2 regions of the Shouchella sp. JSM 1781072 genome follow, and region 2 is predicted to be linked to the other one. Evidence: riboswitches for the same ligand, from Rfam matches in the RefSeq annotation. Region 2 holds a riboswitch; the other holds the start of a gene.
What was found. Region 2 has a riboswitch for cobalamin ahead of ACE1TH_RS05245 (FecCD family ABC transporter permease). Riboswitches for the same ligand answer to the same signal wherever they lie in the genome.

Region 1: linked by a shared signal. The riboswitch ahead of metE (5-methyltetrahydropteroyltriglutamate--homocysteine S-methyltransferase) and the one ahead of ACE1TH_RS05245 (FecCD family ABC transporter permease) in region 2 are both predicted to bind cobalamin.

Annotation. Positions count from the first base shown of each region.
Region 1 is NZ_JBHFQE010000001.1:1,700,786-1,711,618, forward strand. It holds gene ACE1TH_RS09060 (GntR family transcriptional regulator) at 1-221, opposite strand, end outside; gene ACE1TH_RS09065 (ABC transporter permease) at 282-1,049, opposite strand; gene ACE1TH_RS09070 (ABC transporter ATP-binding protein) at 1,046-1,969, opposite strand; gene ACE1TH_RS09075 (NAD-dependent succinate-semialdehyde dehydrogenase) at 2,094-3,503, opposite strand; gene ACE1TH_RS09080 (DUF8052 family protein) at 3,684-4,199, shown strand; gene ACE1TH_RS09085 (carbon starvation CstA family protein) at 4,221-5,846, shown strand; gene metE (5-methyltetrahydropteroyltriglutamate--homocysteine S-methyltransferase) at 5,930-8,206, opposite strand; cobalamin riboswitch at 8,354-8,484, opposite strand; SAM riboswitch class I at 8,536-8,638, opposite strand; gene ACE1TH_RS09095 (SEC-C domain-containing protein) at 8,824-9,831, shown strand; gene ACE1TH_RS09100 (YrvL family regulatory protein) at 9,858-10,286, shown strand; gene ACE1TH_RS09105 (uracil permease) at 10,309-10,833, opposite strand, start outside.
Region 2 is NZ_JBHFQE010000001.1:979,146-989,978, reverse strand. It holds gene ACE1TH_RS05255 (cob(I)yrinic acid a,c-diamide adenosyltransferase) at 1-551, opposite strand, end outside; gene ACE1TH_RS05250 (ABC transporter ATP-binding protein) at 548-1,354, opposite strand; gene ACE1TH_RS05245 (FecCD family ABC transporter permease) at 1,358-2,404, opposite strand; cobalamin riboswitch at 2,513-2,645, opposite strand; gene ACE1TH_RS05240 (ATP-binding protein) at 2,695-4,470, opposite strand; gene ACE1TH_RS05235 (response regulator transcription factor) at 4,470-5,186, opposite strand; gene ccsB (c-type cytochrome biogenesis protein CcsB) at 5,366-6,556, opposite strand; gene resB (cytochrome c biogenesis protein ResB) at 6,549-8,207, opposite strand; gene resA (thiol-disulfide oxidoreductase ResA) at 8,223-8,750, opposite strand; gene ACE1TH_RS05215 (pseudouridine synthase) at 8,830-9,558, opposite strand; gene ACE1TH_RS05210 (spore maturation protein) at 9,712-10,245, opposite strand; gene ACE1TH_RS05205 (nucleoside recognition domain-containing protein) at 10,245-10,833, opposite strand, start outside.

The DNA.
Region 1 (10,833 bases), 720 kb from region 2:
ACAAATGTCCCTTGTCCACGTTTTGAAAATGTTACTTCTTCCCGATCCATCTCTTGATAAGCTCGAGACACCGTATTAGGATTTACTTTTAAATTTTGTGCTGTTTCGCGGACAGAAGGTAGTTTATTACCAGGCGCTAGCTCAGCGCTACAAATCTGTTGGTAAAAGGAATCAACAATCTGGGCATAAATGGCTTTGTTCGGATCAAACTGTATTGACAAACGCCATCGCCCCCTTTCTAAAGCAATAAGCCAGGCGTCTAAAAACGCCTGACTCTTCCATTAAAGCACATCTCGTTTTTTAAATACAAGATGAGCTACCAGTAAAATGATTACGATGTGTGCAAATAAGAATGCTAGCGAAGCCCACATACTTTCAAAAGGTGGTGTCCCAAACGCCATGTCCGCTGAATAATAATTCCCGAAAAATTCAACATGCGATACGATGATCCACTTTGACCAGTCATACTGCGAGATAAATAGCTGGACTAAACTGCTAAAGAACATCGGAGCGAACGTAATAATGATGGTTAACGCGGTACTTTTTGTCAGAACAGCAATGAGTGTCGCTAGCGCAATATAAAATACAACAGTCGGCAACTGATAAAGCGCCATTTCAAAAACGTTAGAAAACATCTCTGTAATCGATAACCCTTCGGTACTGAAAATAAATAAGCCTGTCACAACGGAAACGATGACAATCGCAAAAAACATAAAGAGAGAGAAAAGTAAGTTCCCAAACCATTTGCCAAACAGTAAGGCATGCCGTGAAGTCGGTCTAATTAGCAATTGTTTAATTGTGCCATTTGCAAATTCTCCTGCAATTGCACCTGCAATCAAGACGACACCGAACAACATGACAAACATAGGAAACAAAGACACGCTTATTTCTGCAAATACTCCGGCATTCATGGGTTCTCCCATGTTAGCCTGTGTTAAAAGGGAAAGCCCCACAGCACCTGCAAGAAATACGCCCATGACGATGATAAATACCCAGACTTTTCGTCCGTACCAAGACTTCAGCCATTCATTGTATAAAATGCCTATCATGATACTTCCTCCTCTCGCTCTTCGGTGAGCGTAAAGTACGCATCCTCTAAACGATTTTGATACGTTACGCCGTAAACGTGAACCTGTTCATTAATAAGTGCTGCTACAATGTTTGGGATCTCTTCATACGATTGTTTTTCTAATTCAACCGCCGTTCCATTTTGTTTAACCGCCCCATACGTTGATAAAATTTCAAACGCTTTTGTGGCTGGTTTTGCTTCAATTTTCACCGTTAAGGTTTGCTCGGTGCGTTCATCGTCACTCATTGAAATCTCGTCTACTACTTCACCTTTTTTAATAACAATCGCACGGTCACATAGCGTTTCAATTTCACTTAGTTGATGACTAGAAACGAGTAGTGTCACCCCGTCTTCCTTGGCTAACCGTTGTAAATACGACCTGAGATCTCGAATGCCTTTCGGATCTAAACCATTGGTTGGTTCATCCAAGATCAACACAGAAGGACGATGCAAAAGCGACACCGCAATTCCTAACCGTTGCTTCATTCCCAATGAGTAAGACTTTACTTTCTTCTTCATTGCCCCTTCAAGCTCGACTAAAGAAACCACTTCTTTTATACGCTCTTTTGAAATGACCTGGTTACTCAATCGAGCGAAGTGCTCAAGGTTTTGCTGCCCTGTTAAATAACCATATAAGTCTGGGTCTTCAACAATTGCACCGATTTTCGACAATGCTTGTTTTCGATTTGTCCGAATATTGTTCCCCTCAATAATGACATCCCCTGAATCTGGGGCGATAAGCGACACAATCATTCGAATCGTCGTTGTCTTTCCAGAGCCATTCGGACCTAAAAAACCATAAATTTGCCCTCGTTTTAACTGAAAACTCATGTCCTTAATAATATGATTTTTTCCGAATGACTTATTAAGACCTTTAATTTGTAACGGAAAATCTGTCATGTTTGTTTGTTCCCCCTATCCCTGCATTAGTGTTCTACTTAAATAGTACACTAATACTTTTTAATGCACAACCTTAATTTCATAAAAAACACACCTAGGATTTAATTCCCTAGGTGTGTGTTTGCTACATCTTAAACGATACGTATTTGGTTTCTAGGTACTCATCCATACCTTGTCGACCACCTTCACGTCCAATTCCACTTTGCTTAAAGCCACCAAACGGCGCTTGTGCAGCCGATGGACCACCATCGTTAAGTCCAACAATTCCATATTCTAGCGCTTCTGTAACACGAATCGCTTGATTGATATCTTTCGTGAATACATAAGCGGCTAAGCCGAAAATGGTATCATTTGCTCGCTCAATTGCTTCCTCTTCTTGTTTAAATGTCGTAATTGGCGCGACTGGGCCGAATGTTTCCTCAATCATACACGCCATGTCATCTGTCACATTTGCGAGCACGGTAGGCTCCATGAAAAGCCCCTCCGTATTCGTGCCGCCTGTAACGACGGTAGCGCCTTTTTCTTTCGCATCTGCTATATGAGACAAGACTTTATCAACAGCATCTTGATCAACAAGTGGACCTATATCAGTATGTTCATCTAATCCGTCTCCTACTGTTAATTTCTCCACTTCTGCCTTCGTTTTGTTCGTAAACTCATCAGCAATGGACTCTTCGACATAGATACGATTTGCACACACGCACGTTTGTCCACCGTTACGAAATTTAGATGCAATCGTATCTTCAACTGCTCGATCAAGGTCGGCATCCTTAAAAACAATCACCGGTGCGTGGCCACCTAACTCTAATGAAATTTTCTTCATCGTTTCTGCTGAATCTTTCATCAGTGTTTTTCCTACTTCGGTTGAGCCTGTAAACGTAAGCTTTCGAACACGTTGATCTTCTTGCCATACTTTCGAAATATCACTTGATGAACCTACAACAACATTCACTACGCCAGCAGGGATTCCTGCTTTTTCAGCAAGCTCTGCTAGCTTTAATGCCGTTAACGGGGTTTGCGAAGCAGGCTTGATTACAGCTGTACAGCCCACTGCTAATGCAGGTGCAATTTTTCTCGTAATCATTGCTGCTGGAAAATTCCACGGGGTAATGGCTGCTACGACACCGACTGGCTGCTTAATCGCAAACAATCGCTTATCGTCTGTGGAAGCAGGAATCGTTTCTCCATAGTTTCGCTTTCCTTCTTCTGCATACCATTTAATAAAAGAATTCGCATAACCAATCTCACCACGAGACTCTTTAATGGCTTTCCCCTGCTCTTTTGTCATTAATGTTGCTAACTCTTCGGTGTGTTCTTCAATGTATTGGTGCCACAATTCTAATTTCTCACTACGTTCATACGTGGAAAGCTTTGACCATGTTTTAAATGCTTCAGCAGCTGCATCTGCCGCCGACTTCGCTTCCTCTGTGCCACCTTTTGGTACTTGGTCAACCACTTCTCCATTAGCTGGGTTTGTAATATCAACTTGCTCTAAGTTTTCGCCAACCCATTCACCATTAATATATAATTTCATTAGAATTCCCCTTTCATAAATCATTTTCTAGTTCTGTTCCCTACTAACTTTTTTTAAAACTTTTGCAATGTTAATCGATGACGTGAATTATTCAGCATTAAATTAACAGAAAGTATTGAACTTTTAATAGATCGTCCTTATAATAAGAATCATTCACTTATAATCAAGTTTTAGTAGGAGGTGTTAATTACGAAGGCGGAACGGTTTATAAATCAACTAGAAAATACGCTAAAACATCAATTTGACGTTTATGCAAATGACAAGCTAGAAAACCTTCCACTGCGGTTTAGCGCTCATTATTACCGAAGAGACGATCGGTATATGTTTACAAAAAACGTAACCGTATGGAGTGTTGAAAACAATCAACACATTTTTTTATATGAAGCAAACGAAGGTACCATCGAAGAATTCGAACAATTCAAACAAGAATTAGATTGTTATATCCACCAACATAAAAGCGACCGTACGAGTCATATGTCTTCCATTTATATTGGCATCTTCTTGTTGAAAACAACGCCAAGTATGACGTTAGAGAAAAAAGCAAAGAGAACGAGAAAAGTTTCGTTTATTCAATGGGGAAAATCAGGCTGGTATGAACGTTATCTTGGCGTCCTCTCCATACCTGAACAGAGATTAATTATAAACAAGAAAGGCAATCCGTTTATTCAGCCATTTATTGAGGCAATATCGGAATAATGAGAAGGCGAGGGTAACAATATGAATTTTGTCACGCTTATGTTAATTTGTGGTGCTATCTTAATAGTCGCTTATTTTACATACGGAAAATATTTAGAAAAACGATTAAAAATAGACAGTAGTCGTAAAACACCTGCGCATATGTTATACGACGGGAAAGAATACATCCCAACTAAAACTCCTGTATTAATCGGTCACCATTTTACCACGATTGCTGGGGGAGGGCCTATTACTGGTCCAATTGCCGCGATCGTGTTTGGTTGGTTACCTGCTGTAATCTGGATTATGATTGGAAGTATTTTCGTTGGTGGAACTCATGATTATGCATCGCTCCAAGCGTCTGTTCGTCATAAAGCAAAATCAATCGGGGAAGTCATTAAAGAATACATGGGACGACGAGGACAACTCATGTTTCTCTCTTTCGCCATCGCGACACTGATTTTAATTGTGGGCGTGTTTGTCATATTAGTTGCCAATACCTTTGTTTCATTTCCAGGTGCTGCAACGGCTTCATTACTCTTTATCGCGGTTGCTATGGTGTTTGGTGTGCTTGTTAACCAGGTAAGAATGAATCTCATAACAGCAACGATTCTTGGGACGATTGCCATGGTTGGAGCCATTTGGGTGGGTCTTACCTTCCCACTTGAATTAAGCGCAACAGCATGGTCTTTTATTTTAATTATCTATGCGTATTTCGCATCTGTTTTACCTGTTTGGCTCTTGCTTCAGCCACGTGATTATTTGAATTCTTACATGCTATATTTCTTAATTGGTGGTGCTTTTTTAGGACTATTAATCGCTAGACCGACGATTCAAATGCCTGCATTTACTGGGTTTTATAACGACCAACTTGGATTTTTATTTCCAATTTTATTTATTACCATTGCTTGCGGGGCCATCTCGGGCTTCCACTCCCTCGTTTCTTCTGGGACGACTTCTAAACAATTGGACAATGAGAAAAATGGACGCTTTGTTACGTATGGTTCGATGCTTTTAGAGGCGTTCGTGGCTATTATTGCCATTGGTTCGGTTGCTTACTTAACGATGGGGGAATTCTCAGCGCTTATGGCTCAATACAATGATCCAATTAGTGTGTTTTCTTTAGGAATTGGTGAGTTTATGAGCACATGGGGCTTGCCTGTTCAAGCTGGTATTACGTTTACTGCACTAGCAGCGTCCGCATTTCTAATGACCACACTTGACTCTGCTACACGGCTAATGCGGTACACGGTTTCTGAATTAGGCGATAGCATCAATGTTAAACTTTTATCGAATAAGCATTTTGCGACAATTACTGGTTTAATCGGGGCAACCGCCCTTGCATTATCTGGAACATGGCAAACGGTTTGGCCGTTATTCGGAGCCGCAAACCAGATGCTTGGAGCTTTAGCTCTTTTAGCTGTCACGATGTGGCTTGTTAAAACAAAGTCAAAAGCCTTGTTCGTCATCATTCCCATGATTTTCATGTTTATCGTTACAACGAGCGCTCTTCTCGTTATGCTTTACTCGAACTTCATGGCGCAAAACTACTTGCTTTCTGTGATCTGTTTTATCCTTTTCGTAATGTGTGTGTTTCTCGGAATTGAAGGGGCAAGAAGCGCTGGTAAGAAAGATAAGCCAACTGATTCAACAAACTTAAATGCATAAAAAAGATGTACGCTTGCGATCAAGAAGACCTCGAGCGTACATCTCACGCTTATCATTAAATTGATAAGCTTTTTCTTTGTGCGTTACTGAACGAGTTGAGACCGTTTCGCTTTCGCTGCTTTCACCATCGCTTTAAGTGCTTCCACGGTTTCAGCTTCTTTTCTTGTTTTTAAGCCACAGTCTGGATTAACCCAGAAAATGCGTTGATCAAGAACTTGCAGGGCGCGATTAATACTTGTTTCCATTTCTTCTTCTGTTGGTACACGTGGACTATGAATATCATAGACCCCTAGCCCAATCCCTTTGCTATACGTATAGTCTTCAAACGCTGTAATGAGCTCTCCATGACTTCGTGACATCTCGATTGAAATAACGTCTGCATCAAGTCCGTCTATCGCTTGAATAATATCTTGAAAGTCGGAGTAGCACATATGCGTATGAATTTGCGTTTGCGGCTCAACCGATTTTACAGAGAGCTGAAATGCTTTAACAGATTGATTTAAATAGGCTTTCCACTTCTCTCTCTTTAAAGGTAACCCTTCTCTTAATGCAGGTTCATCTACTTGAATGACCGTAATTCCTGCTCTCTCTAAAGCGAGCACTTCTTTTTCCAATGCAAGGGCAATTTGATTCACCACATCTTCTGCTTGTAGGTCAGTCCGTGGAAACGACCAGTTGTAAATCGTGACAGGACCTGTTAACATCCCTTTGACCGGTTTCGATGTTTTCGATTGTGCGACTAATGTTTCTTTGACAGTCATATCGTTTTGGAAAAAGACGTCCCCGAATATAACAGGCGGTTTCACGCATCTTGAACCGTATGATTGAACCCATCCATTTGATGTAAATTCAAAACCACCTAGCTTCTCGCCAAAAAATTCGACCATATCGGTACGCTCAAACTCTCCGTGCACAAGGACATCTAAACCAATCTCTTCTTGAATCTCAATCCAACGCTCAATTTCAGCATTAATAAAGGACTCATAGGCTTCATTCGTAATTTCCCCTTTTCGCCATTGCAACCTCGTTTTTCGAACGTCTGCTGATTGCGGAAAACTACCAATTGTTGTAGTCGGTAATGGCGGGAGTTGAAAGACTTCTTGTTGAAGTTCCATACGTTTATCCGCAGGAACCGCTCTTTTAGAATCTTCCGTTTTGCTGAGATCTAAAGCGGTACGGACTTCTTGGTTTGTGCGACTTGCCGATTGGTTTAACGTATCAATCGCCCGCTTTCCAACTTGTAGCTGTTTCACGTCTTGCTGCTGATTTAAGACTGCTTTAAGTTCATTCAACTCTGCTAATTTTTCTTCAGCAAATGATAAGGCAGCTTTTAAATCTTCAGGCAGCTTTTGTTCATGTTTTAGTGACACTGGCACATGAAGCAAACTACAAGAAGGTTGAAGAATTAATTGTTCTTGCCCAACTATTTTTGAAAGTTCTTCTACCATGGCGTGTGTCTTCGTTAAGTCTGTACGCCAGATGTTTCGACCATCAATTAGCCCAACTGCTAATGTTTTTTCTTTCGGGAATCCATGTTGCTTTAGTTTTTGTAAACTATCACTATAAACAAAATCTAATCCTATACCAGCAACAGGTAGCTTCGTCAAACGACTAAAATCATCAACTCCTTCAAAGTAGGTTTGTAGTAGAAGGTTCGCTTTTGGTGCTGACTCTGAGAACCATGTATAGACTTCTTCAGTAATCGACCATTCTTCCTCACTCATATCCCCAACTAAAATAGGCTCATCTACTTGAATCCACGCTACCCCAGCCTCTGCCAGCTGATTTAAAACGGTTGTATATAAAGGCAATAAGCTTCGAACATGATCAACAAATGAACGACTGCCGTATTGTTTTGATAGCTTAACAAATGTTACAGGGCCCAAGATTACTGGCTTTCCGGTTACCCCTAGTTCTTGCTTCGCTTCTTCAATTAAATCTAACCAGCGATTGTTTACGAGCTCCGGCTCTCTACCATCAAGTTCAGGTACGATATAGTGATAATTTGTGTCGAACCATTTTGTCATTTCAGCAGCAACCGCATGCTCACTGCCTCTAGCAATCGCAAAATACGTATCTAAATCAACGCTTCCACCTTCATAGTCAAAGCGATCAGGTACTAAGCCAAATGCTGTTGCTGTATCAAGTACCTGGTCATAGTGAGAAAAATCGCCGACAGGTATATAGTCAAGCCCTGCATCCTTTTGTTTTTGTAAATGATTCAAACGTAACTCTTTCTGTTTTTTTACGTAGTCGTCTTGCGCTAGTTTTTGATTCCAATAGGCTTCTAAATTTTTTTTCCACTCACGTTGCTCCCCAATTCTTGGAAAACCTAAGCTTGAACTTCTAACTCCACTCATTTTTTCTGCCTCCTCAAATAGTTGTACTCACCATAAAAAAATCCCTTTCAAGAGAAAGGGATAGGAAATATACCAAAAGATCACTAGCGAAAAAATGACAACTAGTTTAAAAGGCATGATTTCCACTCTTCTCTAGATCCGCGTAGAGCTAAGCAGAACGATTCGGCAGGCAATCTGACTTCGCACATACGTGCGTCACAGTGGCGGGACCGTCTTGGATTTTCACCAAGTTCCCCTATTAAGTAGTTGGACACTACACCGTTTCGTTTCACATATGAAATTAAAAAACCCTTTTCAATGAAAAGGGTTTATGCGATCGTATCGCATCCCCCTTATCTGCCAAAGTTCCCTTTGCTGGAATTAGCACCTTTTCCAATCGGAAAGGTTGCTGAAGCTTCGTCGGGCCAGTCCCTCCACTTCTCAATATAAAGAGTGTTTTCTTATGTATGAGTATTCAATTAATTTAGCATAAAGACTGAAAACTGTCAAAACATAATTCATACAAAAGATCCATTTTCATTTACTTAACGACTCAACAACAAAATTAACGGCTGTAAACCCTGCTTTTATGGCGCAAATCTGTTAAACTAAGAAAGTTGACGTAAGGAGGAACATCTATGATAAAGAGAAACGATCCTTGTCTATGTGGCAGTGGGAAAAAATATAAAAAATGTTGCATGCAAAAAGCAGAATCAAAAGCAATTGTCTCTCAAGAGCTTCATCAGTTAGAAACGGAAATGCTTTATACTGCATTTACCCGCTACCAAAAGGAATTAACAAACTGGGTGCAAAGTTACCACCATGTTTACCCAGACGTTGAAGAAAGTGTTACCGAGACCCTTTCAAGTATGCTGCTTGTATGGCTTATTTTCCACAAGCCTATTGAAGCAGACGGGCAAACCATATACGATACATTTCTTGAAAGCAAGTTAAGAAAAATTAAACGTCCACAAACAGCTACTATTATAGAAAGCTGGAAAGGAACAAAACCTGCTGTTCTTGAAGTAGTATCCGTAAATGAAGATCAATGTGAAAGCCTCCATTTATTCACGAATGAACGCTTAACTCACATCATTCCTGACGAACATAAAGACACAGTCGAGCCTGGCTCAACAATTATTGGTTTTCCGGCCAATGGGGAACATGCTATGAGCTTTGTCGGCCCAGTCATTAGCCATGTGCCTGCTAAAACAACGGACATTAAAAACAAAATTGATGCATTCCGTTCAGCTTCTGAAGGAGACAGCTTTACCTCTAAATGGCCCCAGCTTCTTTCGTCGTTACTTGCGGAGAATACGCCTGTCGTGAAAGTTGCCGACGATTTTGAATGGTCATCTGAACAAGTAAAAGAAACGGCCGATATTCTTTTAAGTGGCTTGAAAAAAGACCAACATCCACCGGAAATTGAACAACTCGCTTTAGAAAAATGGCATGCGTTTACTTCAGCTAAAAAAGTAAATATTCGTAAGCCTGAAGCATTTGCAGCTGCAATGGAATATGCGCTACAAGAATTTGCACCGCTTTCCGTTACACAAAAAGCATTAGCTGAAAAATATAACGTTAGTGCGTCAACCATTTCGAGTCGTTCGATTGAAATTACGAACGAATTGCGTCTAGCAGAATAATCTTTGAACAAAAGAAGGTCTGATTTATGCGGAAACCATCCCTTCAAACAGTGATAGGAATTGCTTTGCTCCTAATTGTTGTACTCGGATTTATATTTGTCCTGTACTATTTTGGCATGATTAGTCTGTTTTACCTTTTGGGAATAGAATATCGGTCGCTTTGGTCTTTAGCCTGGTTCGTCATTCTATTTCTTGTAAGTGGTGTAATCATCGAAATGATAACGAAGAGCCTCATTTATACCGTTGTGCCTAAGGTAAAACGCTATTCGCTACAAAAAGTATGCGAAATTACAATCCAGTTTGTGTTTATTTTTCCGCTTATTCATTTCCTTGAACGATTGTTTACATCGATAACGATTCCCGTTGTTACACAAGCGGCACTGGCATTTCTTATTGTTACGATTGAAACACTCATAGAAAATAAAGATTATACAAAACGAAATAAACCCATTTGAGTATCCTCAAATGGGTTTTTCGTTACGCAACGTTTTCTATTTTTTGATCGACCTCTACAGTTACCTTCTTTGATTCTCGATATCCAATGTAAACAAAGAAAAGACCGATTAACAGATAGCCGATTGTATAATCAAACGCAGCATTTACTGCTAACGAAGGGGCGTGCATAAAACCAAAGAAGGAGAGAAGCGCACCAATCGCTGAAAAGATCCCTGCTTTATAGAAGTCTTTGTCAATTAAAAAGACGGTGATAGCGCCTAAAATAATCGCTGTAAACATGGCACCTTGTCCAAGTGGGACAATTCCTTCAGAAATGCCTGCGACAACATCAGGTGCTTGATTGTTAAAGCGTGTCATCATATAGTTCGCAATATAAGGAAGCATCGCTAAAGCAATGGCTGGATAGTAACGCTTTGCATTGTTTGCAAACGTACTTCCGATCATTGACATCCCTACAAAGACTAGAATTGGGGCAACCGCAGCCATTGGAATTAATGCCGAAAAGGCACCAATCAAACCAGTAATGGAAGCAAGGGCGAAAACCCC
Region 2 (10,833 bases):
TATGATTCTAGCTGTTTTTCACCTTCGTAGGCGACATCGTCTATACCTGTTTGTTTGTTTGCTAATCGTGCCCCCGTAAACAAATAATCTGATAAGCGATTGATATAAGTTTTTAATACTGCCGAAGCCGACGGGTTCATTTCGTTCAAACGACGTTCTGCTTTTCTTGCTTCCGTTCGACATAGATGAAGGGAACAAGACGTTAGACATCCTCCAGGTAAAACAAACTGTGTTAGCGGTCCGACAATCTCCGTATACGCATCAATTTTTGCTTCAAGTTGCGTTGTATGTTGTGTGGTGATTTTAAACGGGATCTCTTCTTTCACATTCGCCAAATCAGCACCATAGTCAAACAACTGATGCGAGATGACGGTTAAATCCGCCACAATGTCTGCTAGTTGCTCCTGCCTTGCATGATAAATGGCTAGCCCGATTGCACTGTTCAACTCGTCAATTGATCCAATTGCTTCAATTCGTTTGTCCGTCTTTTCCACTCTTGCACCTAATACACTCGTTCTTCCTTTATCTCCACCACGGGTATAGATTTTCATGTTAAATCCTCCTTACATTGATTTGTGAAATAAGGTAAGACTGTAAATTGTCTACAGCCGGTTTGTGAATCGATGGTTTCAGAAAATGCTGTTCCAAAAAGAGTTGTTAGTTGTTCGCTAGTCAGCCAATCCTTTGTTTGACCAACCCCTTGAACTTGTCCTTCTTTTAACAACAACACTTTATCACAGTATAAACTTGCTAAATTTACATCATGTAAAATACACATAACCGTTAGCTGTTTTTTCTTTACAAGCTTATGCAAATGGTCCATTAAGGAAACTTGATGGGCCAAATCCAAATGGTTTGTCGGTTCATCTAGCAAAAGTAAGTCTGGATTTTGCGCCAATGCGCGCGCTAACCATACGCGTTGTCGCTCCCCACCGCTTAACGTACCCATAGTTCGATCGGCAAAGCCTGCGACACCAGTTTCGTTCATCGCCTCGTTAATCATTGTCTCATCGTCTTCAGATCGTTGTGGAAGTAAACCTGTTAAATAGGGATAGCGTCCTAACTCAATCACACTGCGTACAGTTGTTTGAAACATATTCGAGCGATCTTGAGACAACACAGCCATTTTTTGTGCTCGAACTCGATTTTTCATCTTAGATAGATGTTGGCCTTCATAATAAATCGCTCCAGATTGATGCGGAACAACGCCTGTTATGCTATGAAGTAACGTTGTTTTGCCACTTCCGTTTTCTCCAATCACACCAAGCAGCTCTCCTTTTTGCACCGAAAAAGAGAGATCTGTTAGAATGGGCTGTTTATTAATCGCGACGTTTAGATTTTGAACTTCTAGCATTCTTTATGCCCCTTTTCGTCTGCGGTTCTGTCGATAAAGCAACCATGCAAATAATGGCGAACCGACCAGTGCTGTAATGACGCCAATTGGCAGTTCAGCTGGTGAAACCACTGTGCGTGCTGTTAAATCCGCAAGAATTAAAAACCCACCGCCTGTTAATCCTGCCAATGGCAATAACCGTTGATGACTTGGTCCCCAAATCAATCGAACCATATGCGGGATGACGAGGCCAACAAAGCCAATTGTTCCTGAAACGGCTACAGCACTTCCGGTTAATAACGTTGCGGCAACAAGAATGGTAAACTTTTTTCGTTTGACTGATACACCTAAGTGATGGGCACTTGTTTCACCATACATAAGGGCATCAAGTTCAATTCGACAAATCCACACTAGAATAGCACCGACAACCAAAAAAGGCAGAATTAAGTAGACATAGGACCACCCTCGCATGCCGACGCTTCCCATTAGCCAATTCATAATGTGCCGAAGTTCTTCTTGCGACAATGCCACAATTAAGGAAAGCCAAGCACCCAGAAATGAGCTAGCAATAATCCCTGTTAATATAATCGTCTCTGTCGCAAAGGAACGTTGCACAAGGCGTGTAAACGTAAGAACGATTATTAATGTAGCTAACCCTGATAGAATGGAGACAACGGGTAACGTCCACATACCTATGAAGGAAAATTGAAAAAAAATTACCGTTACAGCACCTAGAGCAGAACCTGATGATACCCCAATCGTAAATGGATCTGCTAACGGATTTCGTAATAGCCCTTGAAACGCCGCTCCAGCCATGCCAAGCGAAGCACCTACAAGAAAAGCCAGCAACACACGAGGCAACCGGATTTGCATAATAATTTGTGTATGTGCTTCATTTAACGGAACATTAAAAGGAATGTGAAGTCCTTGTTGTAAGATCGTTAAAAAAACGGTCCGCAACGGTATTTGAACACTCCCATAACTTATAGACAATAAAAAAATAAACAAGACAATTGCAATGGTAATAAGATAAGGTCCTACTTTCCTTATCCATGTTACAGGTTGACCCATTCTCTACTCCTTACCCTTCCTTGAAGGACAGAAAAAGCTGCACATGTGAACTCATGTGCAGCATGACATTGCTCATTTAAACAATGGTTTCTTTAGTCCACGAAAGAAAATCCGCTTACTTTTATGGCAGGTCCTCTGACTTTTACACATGTGTAATTACAGTGGCGGGTCCGTGCTAGATTTTCACTAGCTTCCCCTGTTAAGCAGTCTATAGGCTGCATCCATACAAGCTAATCTTTGTAGATAAGCTTACCATTCTTTTGTTTCTTATGGAACAATAAATATCGCCTTTATTCGTCAGTGCCTTCAATTTTTCGAGGTATTGTAAAGCGAAATGTAGTGCCCTCTCCTAACTTGCTTTGGACTGTGATCGTTCCACCATGGGCTTCCACAATGTTCTTCGCAATCGCGAGGCCAAGACCAGTCCCACCTCGTTGTCTCGTCCTCGCTTTATCAGCTTTATAAAATCGTTCAAAGACGTATGGTAAGTCTTCTTCAGGTATGCCGGAACCAGAGTCTTGCACCGAGAATAAATGAGATTGGGCATCTTTTTCATAATTCAAGTGGACAAATCCACCTTTTTCTGTATGACGAATAGCGTTATGGATTAAGTTTGTTAACACTTGCTCAATTCGATCTGGATCAAACGATGCGGTTGAATTTCCTTCATTGTGAAACAACTGGATTTCGATTTCTTCCGTTTTTACATAGCTAGAAAATTTCCGTACAATCCGGTCTAAATAGTCATGAAGCTCCAGCTCATCAAGGTTTAATTCAATATAACCTGCTTCCATACGGGCCAAATCAAGCAGCTCATTAACTAAGCGTCCCATCCGTAAAGATTCATCATAAATGATTTGCGCTACTTCTTTTTGTTCCGCTTCTGTTGACGTTACGCCATCGACAATCGCTTCACTATATCCTTGCAACATCGAAATCGGCGTTCGTAATTCGTGGGATACATTTGCAATAAAGTCTTTACGTAACTTGTCATGTCTGCGTTCTTCAGTAACATCACGAACAACGGCAACCGCACCTCGAATGTATTGACCCTCATACAGCGGCGCCATTAAGATTGCCATGCTTCGTCCTTGGACGGTTTTTTCCTGCAATTCTTCATGCTCTTGTTCTACGACTCGTTCAAACAATGGCTGTAACAGTGCAGGCACTTTCATTTTAACGGATGTATCCGTTTCGCCTTCTTCAAATAACATCATTTGCATCATTTGATCAGCTTGAGGGTTTGTCAATCGAACAAGGCCATGCTTATCAAACGTAATAACCCCATCAGCCATACTAAGTAAAATGCGTGAAAGTTGTTCTTTTTCCTGATTCAGTTCAGAAATATTGCGATTCAGCTCTCGACGCATTCGATTGAACGCAATGGCCAGTTGACCAATCTCGTCTTGCGTTAAAATCGGCACTTTCGTATGAAACTTCCCTTGTGCCACTTCAAGTGCGGCTTGCCTCATTTTTCTTAAAGGTGCGGTAATACGAGACGAGAGAAAGAACGCAAAAATGGTCGTTAAAACGAGCGCAATGCCAGCTGACAAGTAAATTAAACTACGTGTTTCAGAAGCTGCTTCTTCAATTGCCGATAACGGCTGATACAAAAAGATCATTGCCTCTGACTCACCGGCTTCTATCGGTGCGCCTAAGATAATCATTTCTGTTTTTTCATCCTCTGATCCTGCCAATGAGTAGCTATCCGTTTCAATGACTCGCTCATCGAACGTCGACCAATTTTGAATTAGTTCAGCGGCAATTTGCTCCCCTTCTCGTCCATCTGCAGTGCTCCACACACCAGCTTGTGGGTCCACTAACAAGAGATTGACAGAGAATTCTCGGCTAATCGTTTCTAAATATTCGTACGTACCGTCAAGCTCTTCATGGCCCTCCAAAGTCGATATTGCCATGTTGGCATAGCTATTTAATCTCGTTTCCGCTTCTTCAATCGAATTATTTTCTGTAAATCGAAGCATCATGACCATAAGAACGGTTAAGACAACTGTGACAAGAAGCAAAATCGTTAACCAAAGCTTTCCAACGACACTTTGCCAAAGCATCAGCCGCTAACAGCCTCAAATTTATAGCCTACACCCCAAACCGTTGAAATAATTGACGATACTTCCGGCGAGACACGATTTAGTTTTTCACGTAGCCGCTTAATATGCGTATCAACCGTTCGTAAATCACCAAAGAATTCATAATTCCAAACATCTTTTAATAATTGTTCACGAGAAAATACTTTATCCGGTGATTGCGCTAAATAAAAGAGTAGCTCATATTCTTTCGGCGTTAAGTTAATTTCCTGTTGGTTTACACTAACACGATGCGCATCATTATCGATTGTAAGCGGACCAAATACAAGCATGTCTTTCGTATGCGTATCTGTTTGCACAAATTGTGTGGCTGATGCGCGTCTTAACAGTGCTTTAACACGTAAAACAACTTCTCTTGGGCTGAATGGCTTTACAATATAATCATCTGCGCCAACTTCAAATCCTTGGACACGATTCGCTTCTTCGCCTTTAGCGGTTAACATCATAACAGGCGTCGCTTTTGACTTGCGAAGTTCCTGACACATTTCAATTCCATCCATACCAGGCATCATAACGTCAAGCAAAATTAAATCGTAATCGACTTCTAGCGCTTTATGCAACGCTTCTTCTCCATTTGTTGCTTCATCTATTTGATACTCTTCTCTTTCAAGGTACATCTTTAATAATCGACGAATACGGTCTTCATCATCAACGATAAGAATACTTGGTTGATAATCCATTAGTAACCTCCTATAGTGCACTTCTCTTTTCATTATAAACATGCATGAGCGGTTTTATTTATTGCGATCCATTTTAGTCTATCACGGTTGAAAAACATTACGCCAATCATGGAACACAAATTCGTGAAAAAAAAGAATTGCTACAATACAATTGTAACAATTCCGTCATAGTTGATGCATTATGAAGCGTAAGAATGCAAACCTGCAATGACCAAGTTTACAAACACTAGGTTAAACATAATAATAGCAAACCCTATAACACAAAGCCAAGCTGACTTTTCTCCATGCCAACCTTTGTTTAAACGTAAGTGTAAGTATGCGGCGTAAAACAAAAATGTAATAAGTGCCCATACTTCTTTAGGATCCCAGCCCCAAAATCTTGACCAGGCAATTTGTGCCCAGATCATCGCAAAGATTAATCCACCTAGCGCGAAAACTGGAAAACCAATCGCAATTGCGCGATAGCTAAATTCATCAAGAGTGGATGGATTTGACACTTTAAGAAGCGGCTGAATCGCCAGTCCAATTCTTTTACGTAGCAGCAAGCGAATGAGCCAGTATAGAACGACACCAACTGCAAAAGCCCAAATTAGCGTGTTAAGATCACTCGCTTCAATGTTTCCTGGTACCGTAAAGAGTGGTTCCATCGCCCCTTCTGTTTGAAGCTCTCCTTCATTCGGACCAATCAAAGGCGGCACCTCATACACGACCGTTGCTTCTTGCTCATTTTCATCGATGTAGCTAAACGTTGCTTCATAGTTCGCTGCAGAGAAACCGTGCGCGACAAGAGCATGAGCCACAACGCAAAGCAATCCGTACATCATTAATTCAATAATACGCGGCTTCCAACTTTTTTGCTTTAAATCAAGGGTTCGTAATAAATAGGCAAGACCCGCGGCAAAACCGATTGCGAGCAAGCCTTGTCCAATTACTGTTGTTATGATATGTAATTTCAACATAAGCGGCATTTGCAGCGAAGGCACGAGAGGTGCAACCGCTGTCGAAAACGTCGATGCATACACGATAAGCAGCATGACCGTTGGCATCGTAAATAAGCCAACAACATCCGCTCGGTTTGGGTAAATAAAATAAATGATGCAAAACGCAAGGGCAATCGCAATCGCTAATGCGGTCATGTATTCAAACATATTACTAACTGGTGCATGACCGGAAACAGACCACCTTGCAAAGAAATAACCGAGGGAAAGCGCAAGTCCAATAATTGAAAACACGATCCCCCATTTGCTTGCTTTTGTTTGCGTATGCGTCTGCTCTTTTCTTTGTTTCGACAAAGAAAAAGCAAAGAAAATGGTTGCCGTTAAAAACGCAAAAAACGCAACAAGCAGTAAATTAAAACTTAAACTAAGCATGTTTATCTCCTCTTTTCCCCGAATCTTCATTCGAGCTTTCCGAATCTTTCTGCTCTTCTTGGTCAATCGGAGTGTTTACATTCGTGTCCTGAAGGCTTTCATTCATTTCCTTTTGGAACGACATCCAATTTCGATTTGTATGACCTGCTACCCAAATTTTATCGTTCGTCTGCTGGATCCAAATGCGTCGATGAGCCCAATACGAACCTTGTACAAGACCAATAATAAAAATACTTCCTCCAGCAATTAACAGCGGCAACGTTTCATCTTTTCGTACCGTTAAAATACTTACATTTGCCAAATCAACATCAACAAACGTCATCTTATACTCATTATCTTCTAACGGTTCAAGATTTTGCTGGATACCGACGACACTTGTTTCTCCTTCAGGCGTTTCTGGTGTTGTCATCTCGAAAATAAAATAAGGATTATCCGGAATATTGTTTAAGGTGGACGGCTCATTATTCGAATTCATATAGAAATTCGGGAAATAATTCACTAGCCGAACAGCATAGCCATCACCTAAATCATAATCGGCTTCTGGATTAATTAAATTAATGGTTAATTCACCAAAGGTTTCAGCTGATTCTTTATGCTCTAGCGTAAACGTCATCTCATGAAGTTCATTTTCGCGATAATCGGTTTGATAGAGGGAAAATGAATCAAACTGTAACGGATCATTAACGAGAATGTTTTTTTCTTTTACTTGTTCAATGGAATCGTCGCCCAAGATTCCTGAGCGCTTATAAAGAACGGCATCGGTTTCAAAGGACTCTGTTACAATTGAATTGCCTTGCTCAAACGATTCTTGAAAGCGCTCGTCCTCTTCATCGTAATAGCTGATTGAAAAACCACGGTTCTCAACAAGGTATTCGGATGCTTCTGGCACTGGTGCCCGCTCTCCCTCTCGCACCCACATCGTTGCGTCCACATACATCCCTGGCAAATAGCGCATGAGGCAGCCCGCTAGAAAGAGAATTAACCCGACGTGATTTACGTAAGGACCCCAACGAGCAAAGCGGTTTTTTTCTGCTAAAAGATTGCCATTTTCTTCACGAACCTTGTAGCGCTTTTTTATTAAGTTTTGCTTTACTTTTTCTAAATCGGCAGACGCCGCTTGCGTTGTTTCGGTCGTGGCAAATAGTCTTTGCCTTGTCATAAAGTGCGGATGTCTTGTGACCCGCTGTGCTTTTAATGCTTTATAAAGCGGAATCCCACGATCAAAACTTGCTACAATAATTGAGACTGCTAACATAATGATAAGCGTTATGTACCACCAAGAACTGTAAAGCTCATTTAAGCCAAGGTTATAGTAAAGCAATCCAAGCGATCCATATTCTCGCTCGTAAAACGTTGCTGCTTCTTCAAGACCAGGACGTAGGTTTTCTTGTGGAAATAACGTACCAACCGCCGACGCAACTAACAAAATGACAATCAGCCAAATGCCAACTTTTACCGATGAAAAAAATGCCCAAATTCGATCTAATACTGTGCGCTTTTGCTTCTTTGAACGAATCGCGGCTCCCTCATAACGCATATTGACGCCTTCGGTTTTTGCCTCTTCCGTTAGAGGCTTTCCACATGCCGCGCACATGTCCGTTCCTTTTTTATTGACATGACCACATTCACACGTCACGTGCTCTTCTTTCATCTTCTCACCCCCGTCTTACCCCTCGGGTACTACCTTTTCAAATAAATCCCTTACCATTGCTTCTGTCATTTCCCCTTGATAATAGTGCTGGACTTCACCATGCTCATCAATAACAAGTGTTGCCGGCAATGGACGAATTCCATAGGCACGGGTTACTTCTTGTCTACTATCGATTGCAATGGGAAACGTTAAATTGTGACGAGAAACGAACGAATCGACTGTTAACTCAGACTCGTCCACATTAATCGCAATCATTTCAACATCATCTTCGTATTCTTTATAAATGGATTCAATATGCGGCATTTCGCGCTCACACGGTTCACAATACGTGGCCCAAAAATTTACGAAGACCCCTTTGCCTTCTTGTTGCGCCATTTCAAAACGATTGTCATTTAAATCACGCAAAGCAAAGTTTTCAGCTTGATCCCCTGCACGAACGACCCCATCATTTGATTGAGAATTGGCATAAAACGTATAGCCAATTGCACCCGCAATAACTAGCAAGATCGCAAGACGAGTTATTGTACGCTTTTTTTTGCTCAACGGATGCGCCCCCCTTCTTTTTGTGAACGTTTTCGTACACTTCTATTATAACGTGGGAAAGAAGTGAATTTTATCTTTTTTATGACGGTTTCGTGACAGCCAAATCTTTTAGTTGTTTGATTTCAATGGCTTTTATTGCACGGTACTCACCTGGATTTAAGTTGCCTAACGTTAAAAAACTAAATCGCTCTCGCTTTAGTTTTTCTACTTCGTAGCCAAACGCTTCCATCATTCGACGAACTTGACGGTTTTTCCCTTCGTGAATAATGATTCGAATAATCGATGTGTTTTTCTTTCGATCGCTTGAAAGCAACTTCACTTTCGCTGGAGCTGTTACACCATCATCAAGCTTCACGCCTGTCTCAAGTTGTTTTAGCTCCTTGCGATCAGGTATGCCCTTTATCTTTACAACGTATTCTTTTTCAATCTTAAATTTTGGATGCATTAACAAATTGGCAAAATCACCATCGTTGGTTAATAACAACAACCCTGATGTATCGTAATCAAGACGGCCTACAGGATAAATCCGTTGCGGGACATCGATAAGATCGGTTACTTTTTTTCGACCTTTTTCATCGTTTGATGTTGAAATGAAGCCTGTTGGTTTATAAAGTAAGTAATAGACTGGTTCTTCTTTATCTAATGGGACGCCATCCACTTCTACTTGATCTTTATTCGGGTTCACTTTTACCCCTAGTTCTGTTACACGTTTTCCGTTTACCTTTACTCGCCCAGCTGTAATGTATTCTTCTGCTTTTCTTCTTGATGCCACGCCTGCTTGAGCGATGACTTTCTGTAATCGTTCCATCTTTCTCACCTCTTGCATCATCATAACGAGTTTTCGATTGTGTTACAAGTGTACGTTCTAAGTTTCCTTCTAGCTCAACCCATTGCCTAACGCATAAAAACGAAAAAAAGCCTCCCTTATCAACAAGAGTTAATAAGATGTGGCTCTCAATTATTATGAACCGAATAATAAGCTAACAATAAAAATTGCGGCAATAATTCCAACCAAATCAGCAAGCAGTCCAACTTTTAAAGCATCCCCCATTTTCTTAATTCCGACCGCTCCAAAATAAACGGTCAAGATGTAAAATGTCGTGTCTGTGCTTCCTTGAAGCGTTGCTGCAAGTCGCCCGACATAAGAATCGGGCCCGTGGACAGCTGTTAAATCCGTCATTAAACCGAGCGCACCTGTACCTGAAATCGGCCTTAGTAGAGCAAGCGGAACAATATCAGCTGGAACGCCTACCCATGATAGAACTGGTGCCATCGCCGACACAAGGGCTTCCATCGCTCCAGATGCACGGAATACATAAATCGCGACAAGCATGCCGACAAGATAAGGAATAATCGAGATAGACATACCGAATCCTTCTTTCGCGCCAGATACAAATACTTCATAAGTAGGGACTTTACGGATGGTAGCAATGAGGATTACCATCCCGATCAGTAGTGGAATCATCCAAACGGATAGTGCCGTCAACCATTCCATTAAGACGACCTCCCTTTTCGACTACGCAAATAGTAAAAAAAGCGGTCAATACAAATGGCGCCAATCATCGCGCATCCAGATGCAAAAATTGTTGTACTAACGATGTCTGTTGGCGCCTCAGAACCATAAGACATCCGAATTGAAATGACTGTCGTGGGGACAAGGGTCAAGCATGCTGTATTAAGCGCAAGCAGCGTAATCATGGAACGGCTCGCTTCATCTTTGCCACCATTTAAGTTTTTCAATTCTTCCATTGCCTTAATCCCCATCGGCGTAGCCGCATTTCCTAATCCAAATACATTTGCCGTTAAGTTTGATAAAATATAACCCATTGCCGGGTGATCTTTCGGTACGTCTGGAAACACTCTTCTAGCAATCGGATGTACCATTTTTGCTAATTGCGTTAAAAGACCTGCTTTCTCGGCGACTTTCATCAAGCCTAACCAAAACGTCAGAACACTAATAAGACCAATACAAATGGCGACCGCTTCTTTTGCCCCATTAAACACACCTTCCGTCACTTCACTCATCGTTCCATTAACCGCTGCGTACACCAATCCGATAAGAAGCATCCCGGCCCAAATATAA